DNA from 3 places in the Carnobacterium sp. ISL-102 genome. Region 3 is predicted to be linked to each of the others. Evidence: predicted binding sites of a transcription regulator. Region 3 holds the regulator's gene; each other region holds the start of a gene.
The links. Region 3 encodes NrdR, which represses ribonucleotide reductase genes. Its sites were predicted from a motif close to ACACNATATATNGTGT; they were not measured.

Region 1 (6,838 bases), on a different contig from region 3:
TAGGGGAGCAGATTCGTCTACTAAAAATAACGATTCCTGAAAATCTTGATTACAGTACGATTTTTGATGATATATTTGATCAATACTTGTCTAGCTACCAAATGATGAGAGTAAAAACAACCAATATGGGCAGTCTTTTTCGTTTAGAATACACCATTGAATTGAAAGATCAAAATCAAGAAAAACAATTGATCGATGCGTTGCGTTGCAGAAATGGAAATTTAGAAATTATTTGCGGCCGTTCGCTATCTGGAAAGGAAGAATTATAATGAAAAAAAAGCAAAAGCAATCTAAAATGAGTATCCTTGTTTCCCTAGCCGTTATAGGAATGTTGGCAGGATGCCAAACCACTTCTTCTGAAACGGCACAAAGTGCGGAATCTAGTACGACATCTGATGCTAGTACCACTACTAGTACAATAGATTATGACTTGGAATTTAGCTCAGATGATCTTGAAGTAGGGTATGAAGAAGCTGATTTAACGACAATCAAGCTAGCTGACGATCAAAGTACAACTAGTGGAGAAGGAGCGAGTATTGATGGCAATACCCTAACGATTACAGCTGGTGGAACGTATTTAATCAGTGGAACACTTTCGGATGGTCAAATCAAAGTAACAGTTCCTGATACTGAAGAGGTTTATTTGATTTTAGATGGAGTAGACGTTACTTCTTCGACCAGTGCACCTCTCCTTATTGAAGAAGCAGAAAAAGTTTTCGTGACACTTGCAGAGGATTCAGAAAATACCCTAACAGATAAAGCCGGAAGTACAGCAATGATTGGTACAGGCGATGATGCAACAACTATTGATGGAACGATCTTTAGTAAAGCTGATTTAACATTGAATGGTTCTGGAAACTTAACAATAAATGGAAATACGAATCATGGTATCGTATCAAAAGATGATTTAACCATCGTAAGCGGAACGTATCAAATTACTGCAGTTGGTCAAGGTCTTTCAGGAAAGGATGCAGTAAAAATAAAAGATGGAACATTTAGCATGACTACAGGTACTGATGGTATTCAATCTGACAACGATGAAGAAGAAGGCAAAGGATTCGTTTATATCGCAGGTGGAGATTTCACGATCGATGCAGAGCAAGATGGTATTCAAGCTGAAACGCTGCTTCAAGTAGACGGAGGAACGTTTGATATTACGGCAGGCGGCGGAAGCGCTAATGCAGTAGCGAAAACATCTGAAGGTATGGGTAAGGATTTCTTTAATCAAAAAGCAGAAACAGAAACAGAAGAAAACCTGAATACTGAGGATACTAGTTCGACGAGTATGAAAGGTCTGAAAGCCACAGGTGAGTTGATAATCAATAATGGAACAATCACGATTGATGCAGCTGACGATACGGTTCATACTGATGGTAACTTGACACTGACAGGTGGAACACTTTCATTAGCTTCTGGCGATGATGGCTTACATGCAGGGAATGATTTGCAATTAAGCGGGTCAACTATCGCAATCACAGAAAGTTATGAAGGAATTGAAGGCAAGACGATCACGATCAGTGACGGAGAAATTACGGTTGTAGCGAGTGATGATGGGTTAAACGCAGCAAGCGGTACTTCGACTACTAGCGAAGCTGTACCCGGTGAAACCACTAGCAGTAGTGAAAATTTAATGGTCATTTCAGGAGGTACACTGACGGTAAATAGTAGTGGGGATGGGTTAGATTCAAATGGAACACTTGAAATTTCTGGCGGTACTATTATAGTTAGTGGACCAGAAAATAGCGGCAATGGAGCAATTGACTCAAATGGTGACACTATTATTACTGGAGGAACATTAATGGCTGCTGGAAGTTCAGGTATGGCCGTAACTTTTGGAGACAGTTCTAGTCAAGTGAGTGTATTATATGGATTTGAAACGACTTACGAAGCGGGAAGCGAAATTGAACTAAGCGATGCAGATGGAACGGTTCTTTTATCATGGACAGCTGATAAAAGCTTTAGTTCTGTACAGCTCAGTTCAGCTGATTTAGAAGAAGATGGAACATACACATTAGCAATCGATGATGAAACTTTTGAAGTGACAGTTGACTCGATTGCAACAACCATAGGTACTACAACTGGACAAATGGGAGGCGGAAAACAACATGGTAATGGAGATATGCAAAGACCGAGTGAAGAAGATATAGGCAGTATGCCAGAGCTTAATTAAATCGTTTATTTATAACTAAAAATGGACAAGTCAAGAGAACCTTTTCTCCGACTTGTCCATTTTTGCTTGCTCTTCTTTTTTTTCGGATACAGCTCTAGTTTTTGGACATAGTATAAAATGAAGCATTTAAAATCAATCGCTTTCACAGTGGAATAATAATTAACATACAACATGTTGTGCTTTTTCGGAAACAAATAGCATATGTTGTGTAAAATAAGGTTGAAATAATTATATAATCATAGTATCATAACAAAGGTGCTAATTAATGAATGTGTAATGGTAGGCTAAAAAATAATAGCTGATTATGTAGAACATCCATAAAGATAAAGCAGTAATTAAATAGAGAAAGGGTAGCTCACTAGGGCTACTCTTTTTCCTTGAAATAAGGAGAGGGGTAGATGGCGATTTTAGTAATTGGTGGAATGATTGGAGCAGGAAAAACAAGTGTAGCAGAACTTTTGGGAGGTTCTTTGGGTAGTGAGGTTTTTTATGAAAATGTAGACGATAACGAAATCTTACCTTTATTTTACACAGCAAGCGAAGAAGAACAAAGAGTAAAACGGTACCCTTTTTTATTACAATTGGAGTTTTTGAATAGTCGTTTTAAAAGCATTAAAGAGGCGTTACATAACAAAAATAATGTTTTAGATCGTTCAATTTATGAGGACTGGTATTTTGCTAAAGTAAACATGAATCTAGGGCGAATTTCAGAAACAGAATTCAGCATATACCAAAAGTTGCTTAACAATATGATGGAAGAATTGCAAGAATTGCCTAAAAAATCACCAGACTTAATGGTGTATTTAAAGGGATCATTTGAAACGATTATTTATCGTATTGGTTTGCGTGGCAGAGATTTTGAACAAGATCAAGGTTTACTAGATTATTATAGAGAACTTTGGGAAGGGTATGATGAATGGGTTACTAAACATTATGATGCATCAGATGTGTTGATCATCAATATAGATGAGATCGATGTAGTGAATAACCCAGAAGATGCCTATACGGTTGTAACAATGGTTAACGATAAATTAACAGAGATGGAGACAAGTAATAAATGAATAAATTGATCACGATTTTAGGAATTATCGTTATGTTGGGGATCGTCTATCTCTTATCGGATAATAAAAAAGCTATTAATAAAAGAACCGTATTTACTGCTTTAGGAGCACAATTAGTTTTATCACTCTTTTTAATTAAGGTTCCTGTGGGTAGTTGGATCATCGAACAGCTGGCAAAAGCGGTAACTAAGTTGTTTAGTTTCGCTAATGAAGGACTAACCTTTGTTTTTGGTGATCTATTTGGCCAAGGGTATTTCTTTATTGATGTGCTGGGTGTCATTATTTTCTTATCTGCTTTAACAGGTATCCTAGGCTATTTAGGTGTAGTTGGCTGGATAGTAAAAATAATAGGAGGAGCGGTGGGTAAATTGTTAGGTACCGAGAAAGCTGAGTCGTTTGTAGCTGTAGCTAATATGTTCTTAGGCCAAACAGAAGCACCTTTCTTAGTTGCGAAATACTTACCAAATATGACGAAATCAGAATTGATGACGGTTTTAGTTTCAGGGATGGGCTCAGTGTCAGCCTCTATTTTAGTCGGGTATAGCCTGCTGGGTATTCCTATGAAATGGCTGCTGATCACAACAGCTTTGGTTCCCTTTGGTTCACTATTAGTTGCCAAAATTTTGACACCTGAAACGGAGATCAGTAAAGTATCAGATGTGACATTAAACCGTAAAGGTGCTAATACATCTGTTTTTTCTGCCATGTCTGAGGGAATCAATAATGGATTGCAAATGGTTTTAGGTATCGGAGCTAGTTTGATTGCCGTCATCTCGATCGTGGCATTACTAAATAGTATTTTAGGCCTAGTAGGTACGAGTTTTACAGAGGCGCTAGGTTATATCTTTCTACCGATTGGTTGGCTGATGGGGTTAAACGGCTCTGAAGCAATGATTGCTGGACAAATTTTAGGTACAAAAATGTCTATTAATGAATTTGTAGCTTATGCAGATCTAGCACCTATGATGGCTGAACTATCTGAAAGAGCTGTCGCTATGTTATCTATTGCAGTAGGAAGTTTTGGAGCATTTGCCAGTATCGCTATTTGTGTAACAGGTTTATCCGTATTTGCGCCAACTAGAAAAAATGATCTATCTAAACTTGCACTAAGAGGAATGTTAGGTGGGTTTATTGTTCCTATCTTGTCTGCCATGTTTGTTGGATTGTTTTTATAAAGAAGAAGCTGCTAATGTAAATTATTAGCGGCATTTTTTTTTGCTTTGATAGCGCCAGAATTGATTGGCTAACAGTCCAGCTTCGGTTGCTGTGAGCAGAATTACAGGTAACGCTTTCAATATTTATAAGATAAAGTTACAATTGCTTCATAATAGATTGAATACTTAGTGATTAGACAGAGTGAGAGGAAGGGTTAAGAAAATGAGTGATCGCGATAAACTAAATAAATACAACCAGCAGAGCAATATCTCAAATTCTTTGTATGCTAGAGTAAATGTAGGCCAAGATGCTGATAAAAATTCATTAGATAGTGCTGAGCCTATGCACACTGGAGGGAGTATGAATAATGATGATGAAAGAGTTAGCGATAATAACTCTTTTACACATATGTTGTTATTTTATATTATTGGATTTCTAGTATCTGCGATCATTGGTTTCGGTGTTTTCAAGTTATTCGAAGATTATTTCTATGGAGAAAATCTGAATCAAGCATTTCCGTCACTAGCATTATTCGCAGGATCTCTTATTAGTGGTTTTTTTATTTCAGCGGTTATTCTTAAAGTGGCTAAGAGATGACTTTTAAAATTGAAAGCGTTATAATTAATTTGGAATGCTAATATAATTAAGTAATATAGCTTTAAGAAACCAGATCAAAAGGAGGAAATAGTAATGGATCATAAAGATTATGGTAAAAAGCCTTATATGTTTAATATTGAAGATGCAACTGCTCAGAATAAAAACTTCCGTACGACAATTTGGACAGGTAAAAAACTGCAATTGACGGTCATGTCTATAGAACCAAATGATGAAGCTGGGTTGGAAATTCATGAAAGAAGTGACCAATTTATACGCGTTGAAGAGGGTCAGGGTGTATGTAAAATGGGGTCTACTAAAGATAATCTAGATTTCGAAAGAGCCATCACTAAGGACGATGCTATACTCGTACCAGTAAATACGTGGCACAATATCATTAACACAGGCGGTAAGCCATTGAAATTATATACGATATATTCAGGACCAGAACATGAAGAAGGAGCAGTACATCACTCTCGTGAAGAGGCTCCCAGATAGCCGGATGAACAAGGACAGCAGAAAATAATTCAACCCTTAAGCAATGATTGTTGAAGTGGACTTGAAAGTTAGCTGAACCGTTAGTTTAGTGTTTAGCTGACTTTTTTTTGCGGTGGTTTTTTAAATAGATAGAATGAAGAAATGGATGTACTAACTTGAGTTAAAAGGGGTTAGTTTTTTTGTAGTGGTTTAAATGACATGAGAAAAACAGATCAGGGACAATGATCAACATTGCCCTAATCTGTTTTTTTCAAAATGTATTTAAAAAGATAGTCAATCTGAACTTCAAAAAGCCGACTTAATTAGGTACTATATATCCTTTGTGGCTTAAGATTTTAGCGGAATGCTTATCCGCTGGTACATATCCTTTTTCAAGCAAGCTATTGATATACAATTTGTTGTAGATAAAAGCAAAAATCAAACTAGAGAGGTCCAAAGAAAGGGCAAAACAAAGGAGTTGAATAAAAAACCACTTCATATCACCTCTAAAAAGAGCTGGTATAAAAGCAAAAAATAAAGTTGTCCATGAAAAGCCGATTTTTGCGTGTTTTATTTGGCGAGTGTGAGGATTAGTCAAAGATATTTTCATAATAATCAAGTTCCTTTCGTTTCTTTCGATTATACCATATGTCTGAAAAAGAGATGGCAAAGGACCGCTTGGAATAATTTTAAACTTTCTTGGATAGGTCTTCTTTTATAGACTGAATTTTGTGAAACAGAGATTTCATATTAGTAAGTTGCTTGATACCATTTAGCGGCAGCAGCAACTTCACTAAAAGTTAATTGATGTTGGTTGCTTTCCCAATAGATATCAACTTTAGCATGGGCATTTTCTAACAAAGCATATAATTCTTCTGATTCTTTTGCTGGGCAGATTGGATCGTTTGTTCCAGCGCTAATAAAGATAGGCGTGTTTGTTAAATCGGGCAAAAAAAGGTCTCTTATAGGGACCATTGGATGGTGTAAAATAGCACCAGATAAAGCATCAGCATAATGAAATAGTAAACTAGCTGCAATATTTGCACCATTTGAATACCCTAAAGCCAAAATGTTCTTACGGTCGAAATCGTATTTAGCAGCAGCTTCATCAAGAAAGGCATTCAACTCTTTCGTGCGGAAAATCAAATCTTCTTCATCAAAAATCCCTTCATCTAGTCGACGGAAAAAGCGTGACATACCGTTTTCCAGTACATTACCTCGAACACTTAAAACATTTGCATCCGAATCTATTTCTGCAGCGAGTGGAAGCAAATCACGTTCAGTGCCTCCTGTTCCATGTAGTAAAAGCAAAGTAGGTTTTGATTGGTCTGTTCCTTTAATAAATAAATGTTTCATACTAGATCCTCCTTATTAAAAATCC
Region 2 (6,838 bases), on a different contig from region 3:
TCTTTTTGTTTCAATGACGCTTGCACATCAATGATTCGTTGATTTGAACTGCCGCGAAACTGTAACGTTAAATCCTTTTTAGCTAGTTCAAACCGACCATCTACGACAACATCCAACAAGGAAAGCAATTCCAATTTATCCTCAGATTCTTGCATCAATTCTTGCCAAGTATATCCGGTCCATGACCAGATATCTTTTGTATACCCATATTCAGAACGGATTCTTTTGGCTAATGGGATAGCTACTTGCGTATTTAAAAACGGCTCGCCTCCTAAGAGGGTCAAACCTTGAACATAAGGATGCCGTAAATCTTCTATGATTGAGTCTTCTAGTTTAGTCGTATACTCAAATCCGTAAGCAAAATTTTGAGCGATTTTATTGTAACAGCCTTTGCATGCAAATAAACACCCGCTCATATAAAGGCTGCATCTTACTCCTTCTCCATCAACAAAATTAAACGGTTTATAATCGGCGATCCGGCTTTGGCTATAGTCCTTAGCCAGCCACTCTTTTGGTTTAGGGTTTCTCATTTTTTAACTTCCTCATCCTTTGGCATATGTTTGACACGGGCTAAAATTTCTTTGTGTCTTCCATGAACCATTGGTCTAGCTTGAGGGTTACCTAAATAGCCGCAGGTTCTTTTTACAACATCACACGTTTCTGGATCAGTATTGCCGCATTCAGGGCACTTAAATCCTCTTTCGGTCGGATCAAAATCTCCATCGAATCCGCAGTCATAGCAATGATCGATTGGTGTATTGGTCCCAAGGTATCCGATACGGTCATAGGCAAAATCCCACACAGCTTCCAATGCTTTTGGATTCTGTTGCATATTTGGATACTCACAATAATGAATGAATCCACCAGAAGTATATTCCGGATAATCTTTTTCAAATTCTATTTTTTCAAATGGTGTCGGTTTTTTACGAACATCATAGTGGAAACTGTTCATGTAATACTCTTTATCTGTAATATTATCTATTACGCCAAATTTTTTCGTATCTAAGCGACAAAACCGATCGGTTAGACTTTCACTTGGGGTTGAATACACACTAAAATGGTAGCCTTGTTCTTCTCCCCACTGATCTGTGTGCTGCTTCATTTCTTTAAGGATATCTATTGTAAATTGTTTAGCTTCTTCATTTTTCTCCCATTCAGGTCCAAAAAACACTGTTGCTGTTTCGTATAATCCGATATACCCTAAAGATACTGTGGCACGTTTGCCTTTAAATAGGTCATCCACAAGAGCTTCCTTTTTAATCCGCTTTCCAAAAGCTCCATACTGATACAATATAGGAGCATTTTCGGGTGTAGCTTCTTTTGTTCTTTGAACCCGGTAAACTAACGCATCTCGGCAAACCGATAACCGTTCCTCAAGTATTTTCCAAAATACCGTTTGGTCTCCTTTAGACTCTAAAGCTATGCGCGGCAAATTCATAGTAACGACACCTAAATTCATTCTTCCAGCGTTCACTTCATTTCCATCTTCATCTTTCCAACCTTGCAAGAAAGAGCGACACCCCATTGGAGCTTTAAAGCTGCCGGTTAATGAGACAAGTTTATCGTACATCAAGACATCAGGATACATTCTTTTCGTCGAACAAGTGAGCGCTAATTTTTTCAAATCGTAATTTTTATCTTCTGGATTTAAATTGACCCCTCGCTTCAATGAAAAGACGAGTTTTGGAAAAATAGCCGTTCTCTTCTCTTTTCCCAATCCATTGATTCGTACTTGCAAAATAGACTGTTGAATCTCTCGTTCAAACCAATCTGTTCCTAATCCAAATCCTAATGTTGTGAATGGTGTTTGCCCTTGTGATGAATAAAGCGTATTGATTTCATATTCTAAACTTTGCATCGCATCATAAATATCTTTTTTAGTTTTTTCTTTTGCATACTGCTGCTGCTTTTCTTCTCCTGAGATCCATTCTTTCGCTGTTTTTAAATGTTTCTGATAATTTAATCGACTATAAGGAGCCAATACTTCATCGATTCGATCGGCACTACATCCGCCATACTGGCTGGAAGCAACATTGGCAATAATTTGAGCCATTTGCGCAGCTGCTGTTTGGATCGAACGTGGGCTTTCTACTTCAGCATTTCCTATCTTAAATCCTTCACTAAACATACTTTTGAAATCGATCAGGCAACAATTTGTCATTGGTGAATACGGTTGATAATCTAAATCATGGTAATGAATATCTCCTTTTTGATGAGCATTAGCTACATGTTTCGGCAACAGTTTAAGACCTATCGATTTAGCAACTATCCCCGCAGTCAGATCTCTTTGTGTATTAAAAATATTACTGTCTTTATTCGCATTTTCGTTTACAACTGTCTGTTCTTTGAGCAGCAGATGATGGATACCATGATTGATATCTGTTGACTGACTTCTTTCCAGATCACGACGGGTCCTATAAACCAAGTAAGCTTCAGCCAATTCATGTTTATGTGCGTCTATCACAGTGTGTTCGACGATACTTTGAATCTCATAGATTTTAATATTGTCGATAAATCGGCTCGCTATTTCTTCTTTGACTTCTTCAACGATGTCTTTTAACTCCTGAATGTTTTTTTCGTCTGTTTGGTTTGTCAATGAACGCTGAGCTTTCAATAAGGCCTCGAAGATTTTTTCTTCTTTAAATTCAACTTCTCTGCCATCTCTTTTTAACACTTTCAATTTATCATTGTTCAATTTTTCACAAAAATCATTATTGGTTTTTAACATTCTTGATCACCATCCTATTCATTTCTTTCAAACACCATATGTAGTTAACAAAACTGTTTGGAATCTATATATAGTATAATAAGGCATGACCTTCATTTTAGCAAGTCTTTTTCAAGTCCTTATTAGACATATAAATAGACCATACATCAGCATGTATGGCCTATCTACATTTAGAAGCTTACTTAATTATTCGCAAGACCTGTTGCTCTTGTATATTTTTCTAAATTTAACAATTTTTCTTTCATCTCTAACTTTCCTCGATAACCCGCTAACTTACCATTCTTATGGATAACACGATGGCAAGGAACTACGATCAATACGGGATTTCTTCCGATTGCTGTACCAACAGCCCGAAAAGAGTTGGGCTGTCCAATTTCTGCTGCAATTTCACCATAATATCTTGTTTCCCCATACGGAATATCATTCAAAACATTCCAAACCTTTTGTTGAAATAAAGTCCCATTAATATCTAATGGAAAAGTAAACGTCATTCTAGTCCCATTAAAATACTCTAGAATTTGTTGATGGTACTGCTGTAATTTAGCCATATCCTCCACCAAAACTGCTTTTGGGTACGCCTTTGTCATCCACACTTCAAGTTCACTCAGCGGCTCATTTAGCGAACTCACAAAACAAAGTCCTTTATCGGTTGCTGCGATATAAAGTCTGCCTAAGTCATATTTAAAAGAGCCATAAATTATTTCCTGTTCATTATTCTCCATTTTTTCACCTCTTTAAACTAGGCTTAAACTATTTCGATACCTATTAAATTACCTGTATCTTGGTACACCTTATTCTGCTTCTTATCTTTCAATAAAATAGTGACTTCTCCTGATAAACCTTCTTTAATAGCCTTATTCATACTTCCATTTTCAGGAGCGATAAGTTCACCAGAACATGTAATCAGTCCTTTAACCGTTAGTTCTGCTTCTTTATTTGTAAAAACAATCGTTACTGAATCTTTTGTTTGATCCAATATGCTTACTTTACTATTGTTATAGGTTGCAAAGCGATACTCTTTGTCATTCACTATTAGATTACAAATAAACCCTTTAAAGGTTTTTACGTGAAATGGGATATGTGCAACTGATAAAAACAGACTAGTACTGGGATCTTTGAAATGATTTGAATGGATCCAAATATACTCTTTCGGAAAAGAAGTGCCCCAATCTTTTTCGATATACCCTTTACCATTTGTAAATTCAATGTCTTTATTGTTGATTGTTAAGCTCCCTTGTAAACGATGGTTCATGCTGATCACACCATGGTAACACTCCATCTTTGGAACATATGCAAATCCTCCCATGATCGAAGGAGCTAAAAGGGGTTTTTTTATACTTTGGAAAGTTCCTAAGCCTAATTTCCCTTGGATCATAAACTGCTCATCTTTAAGTCGCACGGAGATAAATGATTCCGTAAAAATATTTTGCCCAATTTGAACTAGAAATGGTTCATTTTGATAACTAAATTCGTCTAACCGGTAACGAATGTAACCCGTCTTTGTCGTTTTTTCATTTCGTTCATTTAAATTCATGTAGATATACTGGACAAAACTATGCTCATCTCCGCTGAATAAATTTACCCCTGGAATAAAACTGATACTGGTCTTTTCATCGAATGATACTTGCTTAAAATACCAACCTTCAAAGTAATTTTTTTTATTTAAATTTCCTTGAAAAAGAATTGGATTTTTTATTTTTTCAAACATTTAGCTACCTCCATATCGTCACTTCTCTTCCATTCCCAATGACTTATGTTTTATCTTTATCTTACTTTATTTGATAAAAGATAGCTAATAAACTGCCGGATCTAACCGAAAGTACTTATTACAACCTAACGAATACTTTTCTTTAAAGAGTCCAAGTTTTTTTTCATGACTTCAATATAGTCTATCCCATCTTCCTGATCTTCTTGACTGACTCCCGCTAGTGGACTCAACAAAGCTAATTCAACTCCGACCTCATTTGCCAATGTTTCAGCGATTTTGGAAGAAGCATTGTCTTCAAAATAAATATATTCAATTTTTTCTTCTTTGATAATTTCTGATAGCTCAGCTAATTTAGCTGGACTCGGTTCTTCTTCTGTTGTTAACCCAGCTATTGAAACTTGAATCAAATCATACCGTTTTGCTAAATACCCAAAAGCTGTGTGTTGTGTAACGAATGTTCGATTTTTTGCATCTTTAAAAGTAGTTTGATATTCCTGATTTAATGCTTCCAACTCTTGATTATAGGAAACAGCATTTGCTTCGTAGCTTTCTTGATTTTCTGGATCAGCAATAATCAGCCCCTCTTTTATAGTTGTCACTTCTTCTTGAGCAAATACAGGATCTAACCAAATATGAGGATCGAATGCATGCAGGTGTTCTTCTTCCACATCAGCCTCATATTCATGCTCTTCATGCTCTTCGGTTGATTCATTTTCAATAAGCGAGATGCCTTCACCAGCATCAATAACTTGCACCTGTTCTAGATCAATCGTGTCGAGTACCGCTGGGACCCACGTTTCCATTTCTTCGCTATTGTAAATAAAAACATCCGCTTCTTGAATTTCAGCGACCTCTTTTGCACTAGGTTCAAAACTATGCACATCTGTTCCAGCTGGCAACAACAAAGACACCTCAGCAGAATCCTGGGTCACATTTCTTGTGAAATCATACATTGGATAAAAAGTAGTCACTACTTTTAATTTATCTTCTTTATTAGTATTTTCTGATGAGTTACTAGCTTGTTCATCCGTTACACAACTAGCTAGTATTGCTGCTGCACTAATTAGGGTTAAACCCACGGCTATTGATTTAGTTGATTTCATGATTTTTCATCCTCCAGTTAATAAAAATATGAACTTTTGCCTAAACTTTCATACGTTCGCAAAACGTAACAGTTACGTTTTGAAGTATACCTGTTTTTTTAAATACGTGCAACTCTTTTTAATATCCTTATCATTATCCAATTTAATTTTTTATGATTTTAGAAATTGATTGCCTTCTAAAATCAACTAAAGTAAATTATTAAACCTACTTTTTTGGAGTTATGGTAAGATGAACCTCTAAAATAAAAAATTTAGGAGTGTTAACTATGAAAGTAGGATTCATCGGTATTGGGAACATGGCTAATGCCATTATTAAAGGTATTATACAAAATGGGCATACATCCAACCAAGATATTTATGTACACAATACAACTCCAGAAAAATTAGCAATTTTCACCGCAGAAACTGGAACGCATGCTTGTTCATCTAATAAAGAACTGGTAGAAAAGGTCGATATTTTAATTCTCGCAGCTAAACCAAATGTTTTTCCAGCTATTTTAACAGAAATTAAAGCTGAACTCGCTATTCATCGACCAGTAGTTGTCTCGATTGCAGCCGGAACGACCATTCAAAAACTGTCGGAGCTATTGAATGATAACAATGACACACCAATAATTCGAGTGATGCCTAATCTGAATTCACAGATTGGAGAAGGGATGACTGCTATTTGCGGAAATAACTATGCAACTCCTGAACAAAAAGCATTCGTTTTGAATATGTTTAAAGCTGTTGGAGAAGCTATCGAATTGCCTGAAAAAGACTTTAGCACATTTACAGCACTTGCTGGAAGTTCACCAGCATTTGTCTTTTTATTTATTGATTCCTTGGCAAGAGCTGCTGTTAAAAATGGTATGTCTAAAGAAACAGCAACAAAAATTGCTGCCCAGGCTGTACTTGGAAGTGGAAAATTAGTATTGGATAGCAGTGAAACACCATGGAATTTAATCGATCAGGTTTCTTCTCCAGGAGGAACAACTGTTGAAGGTGTTTTAACATTAGAAGATACTGGCTTTGTCTCTTCTATTACAAAGGCTGTACAAGCAGTTATCGATAAAGATCAAGCTATGATGCAACAGTAAATGCATGCGTGTATCGGAAAATAAAAAAAGACGGCAACCTCGTATTATACTTGGCTGTCGTCTTCTTTAGTTAGTTTTGCTTTTCTTTGCATTTTTTCTTCTTTTTTACGTTTTCTCAATTCTCGGAAAAAATCACTTAATAATTGACTACATTCTTCTTCCAAAAGACCTTTTTCAGTTTGTACTTGGTGGTTAAAACGATTATCATCAAGCAAATTCA
Region 3 (6,838 bases):
TGTATTCGTTTCAAACGTTCCATAAAGGACTGTTTCTCTTCTTCACTCATTGGCGTTTCTTCTGTTTGGCTATTTTCTGCTTTAGCCCAATCAGGAAGTGTTTCTTTCCTTATAGTCGTTTGCTTGCCATAACTACCTTTATTTCTATTTTGTGCGTAAGTTTTACTACGATTTTCTTGTTGTTGTCTTTTCTCAGAATTTTCTAAATACATTTTTTTCACTTTATGAATTGCTTCTTCAGGTGCGACTACTTTTTCTTGCGCCCAGTCATTTGCAATTTTATAAGCTAACTTTTGATCAAGTGTTGGGTTGTTTCTCACAACTAAAATATAATGAATCAGGATATTGATAACTGAGGTCGGTAAATTAGCTTTCTTAACGATTTCTTCCAAAGTCCACTCTTCATGTTTTGTGACAAAACCACCTTTTTGATCTTTTATAGAGTTCATAAAATCAACCGGACTTATTTGCTCACTCACTTCAATAACTGCAATATCCTCTTTTGTTAAACCTCTTTGGGTCAGTTCATTCTCACGCATTTGTTGTTGGTTAGAATCAACTTGTATATCTTTTTCTACCACATCTTTTAAAGAAATATTTTGTTGGTTTTTATTATGATAATCATCATATGCTAGCTTCTTCATTTTTTTTTCATCAATTTGACCTGTTTCAATATCTGAAGCATTCAGCACAAATTGTTGCAACGCTAATTCATCTAATCCGTATAATGTATGCAACACCAGTACCGCTTCTTCTATTTCTTTAGTGATAGAAGAGCGATTAATATATTGCTGATTCAATCCTGCATAAAAAAACTTCAAATCAAATGTTTTCGAATCGATTTTAGGATTTGAAGAACTTGTTTTACCGATATATGAAACAGGTTCTTTTAGCAGTTCTTTTTCTCGTTTTAATAATTCAGTATCAAATTGAAAAACATCTAAAAAAGACTTCGTGACTTCTTGAAACTTCTTTTTATCTATACTTTCAATAATAAATCGATTTCTTAATTTTTTAAACTTTCGTTCTCCTACTCTTTCTAATAATAATAAGCTCAATAAGTCATCTTTAAAAAAGACATCGCTTGTTTGAGGAGCTTGCAATTCATATATTATTAGTTTGGTCGGATCTGTTTGAAGATACGTTTTAAGTAATCCAATTGCTTCCAACTTGATTCTAGCTTGGTATAGCTCAGGAATACCGATATTGAGCAATGCTAATAGCTCAGAATGTAAGACACCTTCACTCCAGTAGGCTTCTTCTTCTATCTCAGTCCACAATGTCATATAAAGACTGTATGCTGCAGTCCCTATTAGAGGTTGATACAAAAAAGTTAGAATTTTTTGATCGATATCCGAAAGTAAAGCTTGTTGTTTTACTAAAAAACCATCTTTAGGACTTAAGTTTTTCCATGGATACCCCAAAATGACTCATACCTTTCTATCTCAATTAATTTTTCCAGCTTTTTTTCTTTCAAATTCTTGTAATTCTTTCAAAAAGACACTCATATCTTTAAACTGGCGATAAACACTAGCAAAACGGATATAAGCTACTTCATCAATATCAGCTAATTTCTCCATAATGTACTCCCCAATAATAGCAGAGGAAATTTCATTTTCACCTAATCCTCTGATTTGGTTTTCTACTTCATCTACTATTTTTTCAACTTGTTCCATTGCTACTGGACGTTTTTCACAAGAGCGTATTAGACCTCTTAAAATTTTTTCTCGATTAAATTCTTCTCTAGTGCCATTTTTTTTAATGACTAAAAGAGGTGTTTTTTCTACTCTTTCAAATGTAGTAAAACGAAACTTGCAAGCTTCGCATTCTCTTCTTCTACGAATAGCACGACCATCATCTGCTGGACGACTATCGACAACTTTAGAATTATTATTTTGACAGCGTGGACATTGCATGTTTATCATCCCTATCTTAAGTGTCATTCGTATCTACACTAATTTCGCACGAAAATGTTTACTCTATTATACCATACAACAACCAGAGATAAAACCGCTTAAAAACGAAGTAATCCTTTGACTGTAAGGCAAAAAGAACAATCCATAAATGATTGTTCTTTTCGCCTTACTATTTATGCTCTTATCAGTCTTTATTTTTGTTTATCCAGTCTAGAACTTGTTTTTTTGTATTTTCGATCGTCCCGCTATTATCAATTATAATATCTCCAAGAATGACTTTTTTTGAAATAGGCAACTGGGAATTGATCCTTTGAGTTGCTTCTTTTTTTTCAATATTGTCTCTCTTCATTAATCGATTTAATTGGATCTCCTCTGATGTAGCTACCACCATAATTTGATCCACTTCATTTTCATAACCCATTTCAAATAAAAGGGGAATATCCAGAACAATGATTGCTGGGTCTTGCTTCAGATAGTCATTCTTTTTAGTTACGATCCATTGATGAATATGTTGTGACAACATTTTATTCAGTAACTCTCTCTTTTTCACATCATCAAATATGATTTTAGCCAAAGCAGTACGATCTAATGTACCATCTGCCAGAATAACCTTATTTCCAAATTCTTTTTTTATTTTTTCTAAACCATCTGTTCCTGGTTTCACTACTTCTCTTGCTCCAATATCTGCATCTACTACCGGATAGCCTTGCTCTTTGAATATCTTGCTTACAGTTGATTTTCCTGTAGAAATCCCCCCTGTTAATCCTAAAATCACAGTCATCTTATCTCCCCTTTTTTTACCGATCAGCTTCCAATCGTTGACATTTAGAACAAAAATGAGTCCCTCTTTGTGCAACTTTTATTTTTTCTATTGGCGTACCACAATGAATACAGGGGATTCCTTTTTTACCATAGACCGATAAATTCACTTGAAATGTTCCCGCTTCCCCTAACGCATTTTGGTAGCTGCGAATAGTCGTTCCGCCCGCTTCAACTGCATCACCAAGTACTTTTATGATTGCTTTGTGTAACTGAGAAACTTCATCTTTTTTCAAGCTGTTAGCAATCCTTAATGGATGTATTTTGGCTAGAAAAAGTGCTTCATCTACATAAATATTTCCTAAACCAGCTACAGTCTTTTGATCCAACAAAAGCGGTTTGATTGCTCTTTTTTTAGTTTGCAGACTATTGTAAAAAGTTGTTTCATCAAATGCTTCTTCAGTAGGTTCTGGGCCTAGCAATTTTATGCCCGTCATACTGAATTCTTTTCCCAAGGGTACTAGGGTCATTCGTCCAAACTTTCGTACATCCAAATACCTTAAATCTCTCCCATCAGCTAAGTGGAAAACCACGTGCGTGTGCTTTTTAAGTGGCTTTGATGAGTCTTCTACCTCATATTTACCTTCCATACGCAGGTGTGAAACCATCGCCCACTGCCTAAAATGAAAGATAATATATTTACCACGTCGATCAAAGCCAATAATTTTTTCACCTGTTAGAAGCTGCTTAAATTCACTACTTGCGATAGAACCAGAAATAATCCGATCCCAGTATACATCAACGGATTTTATGCTTGCCCCTGACACAAGTTTTTCTAAACCTTTTCTAACCGTTTCAACTTCTGGCAATTCTGGCAAATTTCTACTTCCTCTCTACATATAGAAAAGTGTTTCTGCTGCGAACGAACACAGCGGAAACACTTCAGTTATTATTTGGCTTCATACCAACTTTTCCCACTATTGCTATCAACTTTTAACGGAACAGATAATTCTACTGCCCCTTCCATAACTTCGATAACTAATGCCTCTAATTGTTCTATTTCATCTTCGGGCACTTCAAAAATAAGTTCATCATGAACTTGCAACAACATGGTTGCTTTCATATTTAATTCTTTTAATTTTTTATCCATTTTGATCATAGCGATTTTCAAAATGTCTGCTGCACTACCTTGGATAGGTGTATTGATAGCTATTCTTTCAGCGAATGAGCGTAAATTGAAATTTCGAGAGTTTATTTCTGGTAAATAACGACGGCGTTGGAAAAGCGTTTCAACAAACCCTTTATCTTTTGCCTCTCTCACAATATCTTCCATGTACGTTTTTACGCCTGGATACTTTTCAAAATACGTATCAATAAACTGTTGTGCTTCTTTTCGACTGATACCTAAGTTTTGTGATAAGCCATAATCGCTTATGCCGTAGACAATTCCGAAGTTAACTGCTTTAGCTCTGCGTCGCATTTCAGGGGAAACTTCTTCTGGAGAAGCAATACCAAAAACACGCATAGCCGTACTTGAGTGGATATCTTGGCCCTCAATAAAAGCTTCTTTTAATAGTGTATCATTTGAAACATGTCCCAATACACGCAATTCGATTTGTGAGTAATCGGATGCAAAGATTTTCCAACCCTCGTGACTAGGAATGAAAGCTTGCCTGATTTTTCTGCCTTCTTCTAATCGAATCGGGATATTTTGTAAGTTAGGGTCAACCGAACTTAAACGACCAGTTTGTGCGACCGTCTGCATATAGCGTGTGTGAATTTTACCCGTTTCTTTATCGATCACTTTCAGTAATCCTTCTATATAGGTTGATTGGATTTTAGCAATTTGTCGATAATCTAAAATGTGCTCTACAATAGGTGCTTGTTCTCTTAATTGCTCTAAAACATCAACTGCAGTTGAATAACCTGTTTTGGTTTTTTTGATGACAGGATATCCCATCTTTTCAAATAAAATAACACCTAGTTGTTTTGGTGAATTTAGATTGAATTTTTCACCAGCTAATTCATAAACTCGCTGTTCAATATCATTTAGTCGAATAGCAAATTCTTCTTTCATTTCCATTAGGCGTTTGTCATTTACTTTTACTCCAGTAAGTTCCATATCAGCTAAAATAAATGATAAAGGCAATTCCATTTCATTAAACAACTTAGTTTGCTCATTTTCTTCTAAGTTATCACTCAATTGTTTGCTTAAAACGCGGATTGCTTTTATCTTTCTTGCTATATGATCGTATGTTACTGATTTTTCTTCCGGAATAGCAAGCTTTGCACCTTTTCCATAGACACTTTCATCAGAAGAGACTTCATAATAATCATGTTCTATAGCAACTTCAGATAAGTCTTTACTATTATCTTTTGTATTCAACAAATAAGAAGCTAATAAGATATCAAAATTAATAGATTTGATGTCAATCTTTTGTCTCTTTAAAGCTACGTAAGTTCTTTTAGCATCAAATACTTGTTTTTTAGCTTCTTTTTTACTTGCCCAACTTTTAAAATCTTCTGACGCAAAAACAACTTCAGGTTCTGCAATATATATTTGTTTATCATTGCCCCATCCTATGCAAAAAATTGGAGACGTATGATAGTTATCTTCTAACATTTCAACGTAAAGAGCCATATCATTATTAAACATATCTGCTGTAATTTCGCTCACTATTTTATATGAAATTTCTTCTTTTTGGTTATTTTGTTCAGCGTCATATTCAGAAGTATCTAATTTACTTAGATGAGAATTAAAATCCATTTCTCGATAAAAAGCTATCAGTTTTTCCATATTTGATCCGGAAAAAATTAAATCATCAATTTTAATTTCTAGTGGAGAGTCTGTATCGATAGTTGCTAATTTTTTACTTAACAATGCTATTTCTTTTTCATTTATAAGATTTTCTTTCATCTTACTTTTCTTTAATGAATCAATATTTTCATAGATTCCTTCGACTGAACCGTATTCTTTCAACAGTTTAAGGGCCGTCTTTTCACCAATTTTAGTTACTCCTGGTATATTATCCGAAGCATCCCCAGCTAAGCCTTTCATATCAATGATTTGTAGTGGGCTAATGCCCATCTCTTCTTGGATGGTTTCAATTGTGTGCCCTTTTAATTCGCTGACCCCTTTTACCGTGATATCAACACGCACATTTTCTTTTGCCAATTGTGTTAAATCTCGGTCCCCAGAAATAACCACTACATCATAAATAGTTGGATCAACTTGTGTTGCCAAAGTTCCAATAATATCATCTGCTTCAAAATTTTTCAATTCATAATGTTTGATACCAAATCCGTCCAACAAATCTCTCAAATAAGGCATTTGTTCTGAAAATTCTCCTGGTGTTTTTGAACGTCCAGCTTTATAATCTTCAAAATAACTATGACGAAATGTCGTATTTCCAGCATCAAAAGCGACCAATATATGAGTTGGTTTTTCTTTTGTTAAAACATTGTCAATCATATTATGAAATCCATATAATGCGTTAGTGTGTAATCCATTTTTATTTTTCATTCTCTCTAATTGAGAGTGCAACGCGAAGAAGGCTCTATATGCCACACTATTCCCATCGATTAGAACTAATTTTTTTTTCTCATTCATAAGAAATCTCCTTTTGGTCACTACTTTTAGTTATTACTATTATTGCCAACTATTTTAGTCTGTTCTTTTTTTAAAATCTATTTTCTGATCTTACTTAGCGTTATTATTTTAACAAAAAAACAGGCAGATAGCCAACACGCTTGAAATCATCTTCAGCCAAAAAAAACAGAAAAATATTGTTTAAACAATATTTTCCTGCTCTCATTTTTTATTTCATTAATTTGTTAATGATGAATGGCTTAACAATGTTTCATAGGCCAATTCAAATTTTTGAACATCTCCAGCACCCATAAAAATAGCTACTGCATCATGGTGTTCCAATAATGGTGACATATTTTCTTCACTTAATATGACCGCTCCATTATCGATTTTATCAACCATATCTTGAATTGTAATATCTCCTTGATTTTCGCGTGCTGATCCAAAAATATCACATAAATAAATCGAGTCGGCCAAATTCAGTGACTCCGCAAATTCACTCAGCAATGCCACTGTCCTAGTGAATGTGTGTGGTTGGAAAATAGCGATAATTTCTTTATCTGGATATTTTTGA

Region 1: a site for NrdR is predicted at 2,335-2,350, ahead of J7E16_RS07920 (deoxynucleoside kinase). Genes of this name have one in related genera too.
Region 2: a site for NrdR is predicted at 2,790-2,805, ahead of nrdD (anaerobic ribonucleoside-triphosphate reductase). Genes of this name have one in related genera too.

What each region holds. Positions count from the first base shown of each region.
Region 1 is NZ_JAGGRF010000017.1:6,425-13,262, reverse strand. Features, by position in the region: gene J7E16_RS07930 (DUF4956 domain-containing protein) at 1-269, shown strand, start outside; gene J7E16_RS07925 (carbohydrate-binding domain-containing protein) at 269-2,170, shown strand; gene J7E16_RS07920 (deoxynucleoside kinase) at 2,569-3,231, shown strand; gene J7E16_RS07915 (NupC/NupG family nucleoside CNT transporter) at 3,228-4,406, shown strand; gene J7E16_RS07910 (hypothetical protein) at 4,609-4,983, shown strand; gene J7E16_RS07905 (cupin domain-containing protein) at 5,071-5,478, shown strand; gene J7E16_RS07900 (hypothetical protein) at 5,777-6,067, opposite strand; gene J7E16_RS07895 (alpha/beta hydrolase) at 6,208-6,813, opposite strand.
Region 2 is NZ_JAGGRF010000012.1:28,853-35,690, forward strand. Features, by position in the region: gene nrdG (anaerobic ribonucleoside-triphosphate reductase activating protein) at 1-530, opposite strand, end outside; gene nrdD (anaerobic ribonucleoside-triphosphate reductase) at 527-2,728, opposite strand; gene J7E16_RS07010 (methylated-DNA--[protein]-cysteine S-methyltransferase) at 2,911-3,450, opposite strand; gene J7E16_RS07015 (tocopherol cyclase family protein) at 3,474-4,436, opposite strand; gene J7E16_RS07020 (metal ABC transporter substrate-binding protein) at 4,562-5,542, opposite strand; gene proC (pyrroline-5-carboxylate reductase) at 5,806-6,618, shown strand; gene tadA (tRNA adenosine(34) deaminase TadA) at 6,663-6,838, opposite strand, start outside.
Region 3 is NZ_JAGGRF010000002.1:51,342-58,179, forward strand. Features, by position in the region: gene J7E16_RS01170 (replication initiation and membrane attachment family protein) at 1-1,424, opposite strand, end outside; gene nrdR (transcriptional regulator NrdR) at 1,446-1,916, opposite strand; gene coaE (dephospho-CoA kinase) at 2,101-2,697, opposite strand; gene mutM (DNA-formamidopyrimidine glycosylase) at 2,714-3,553, opposite strand; gene polA (DNA polymerase I) at 3,625-6,285, opposite strand; gene murC (UDP-N-acetylmuramate--L-alanine ligase) at 6,502-6,838, opposite strand, start outside.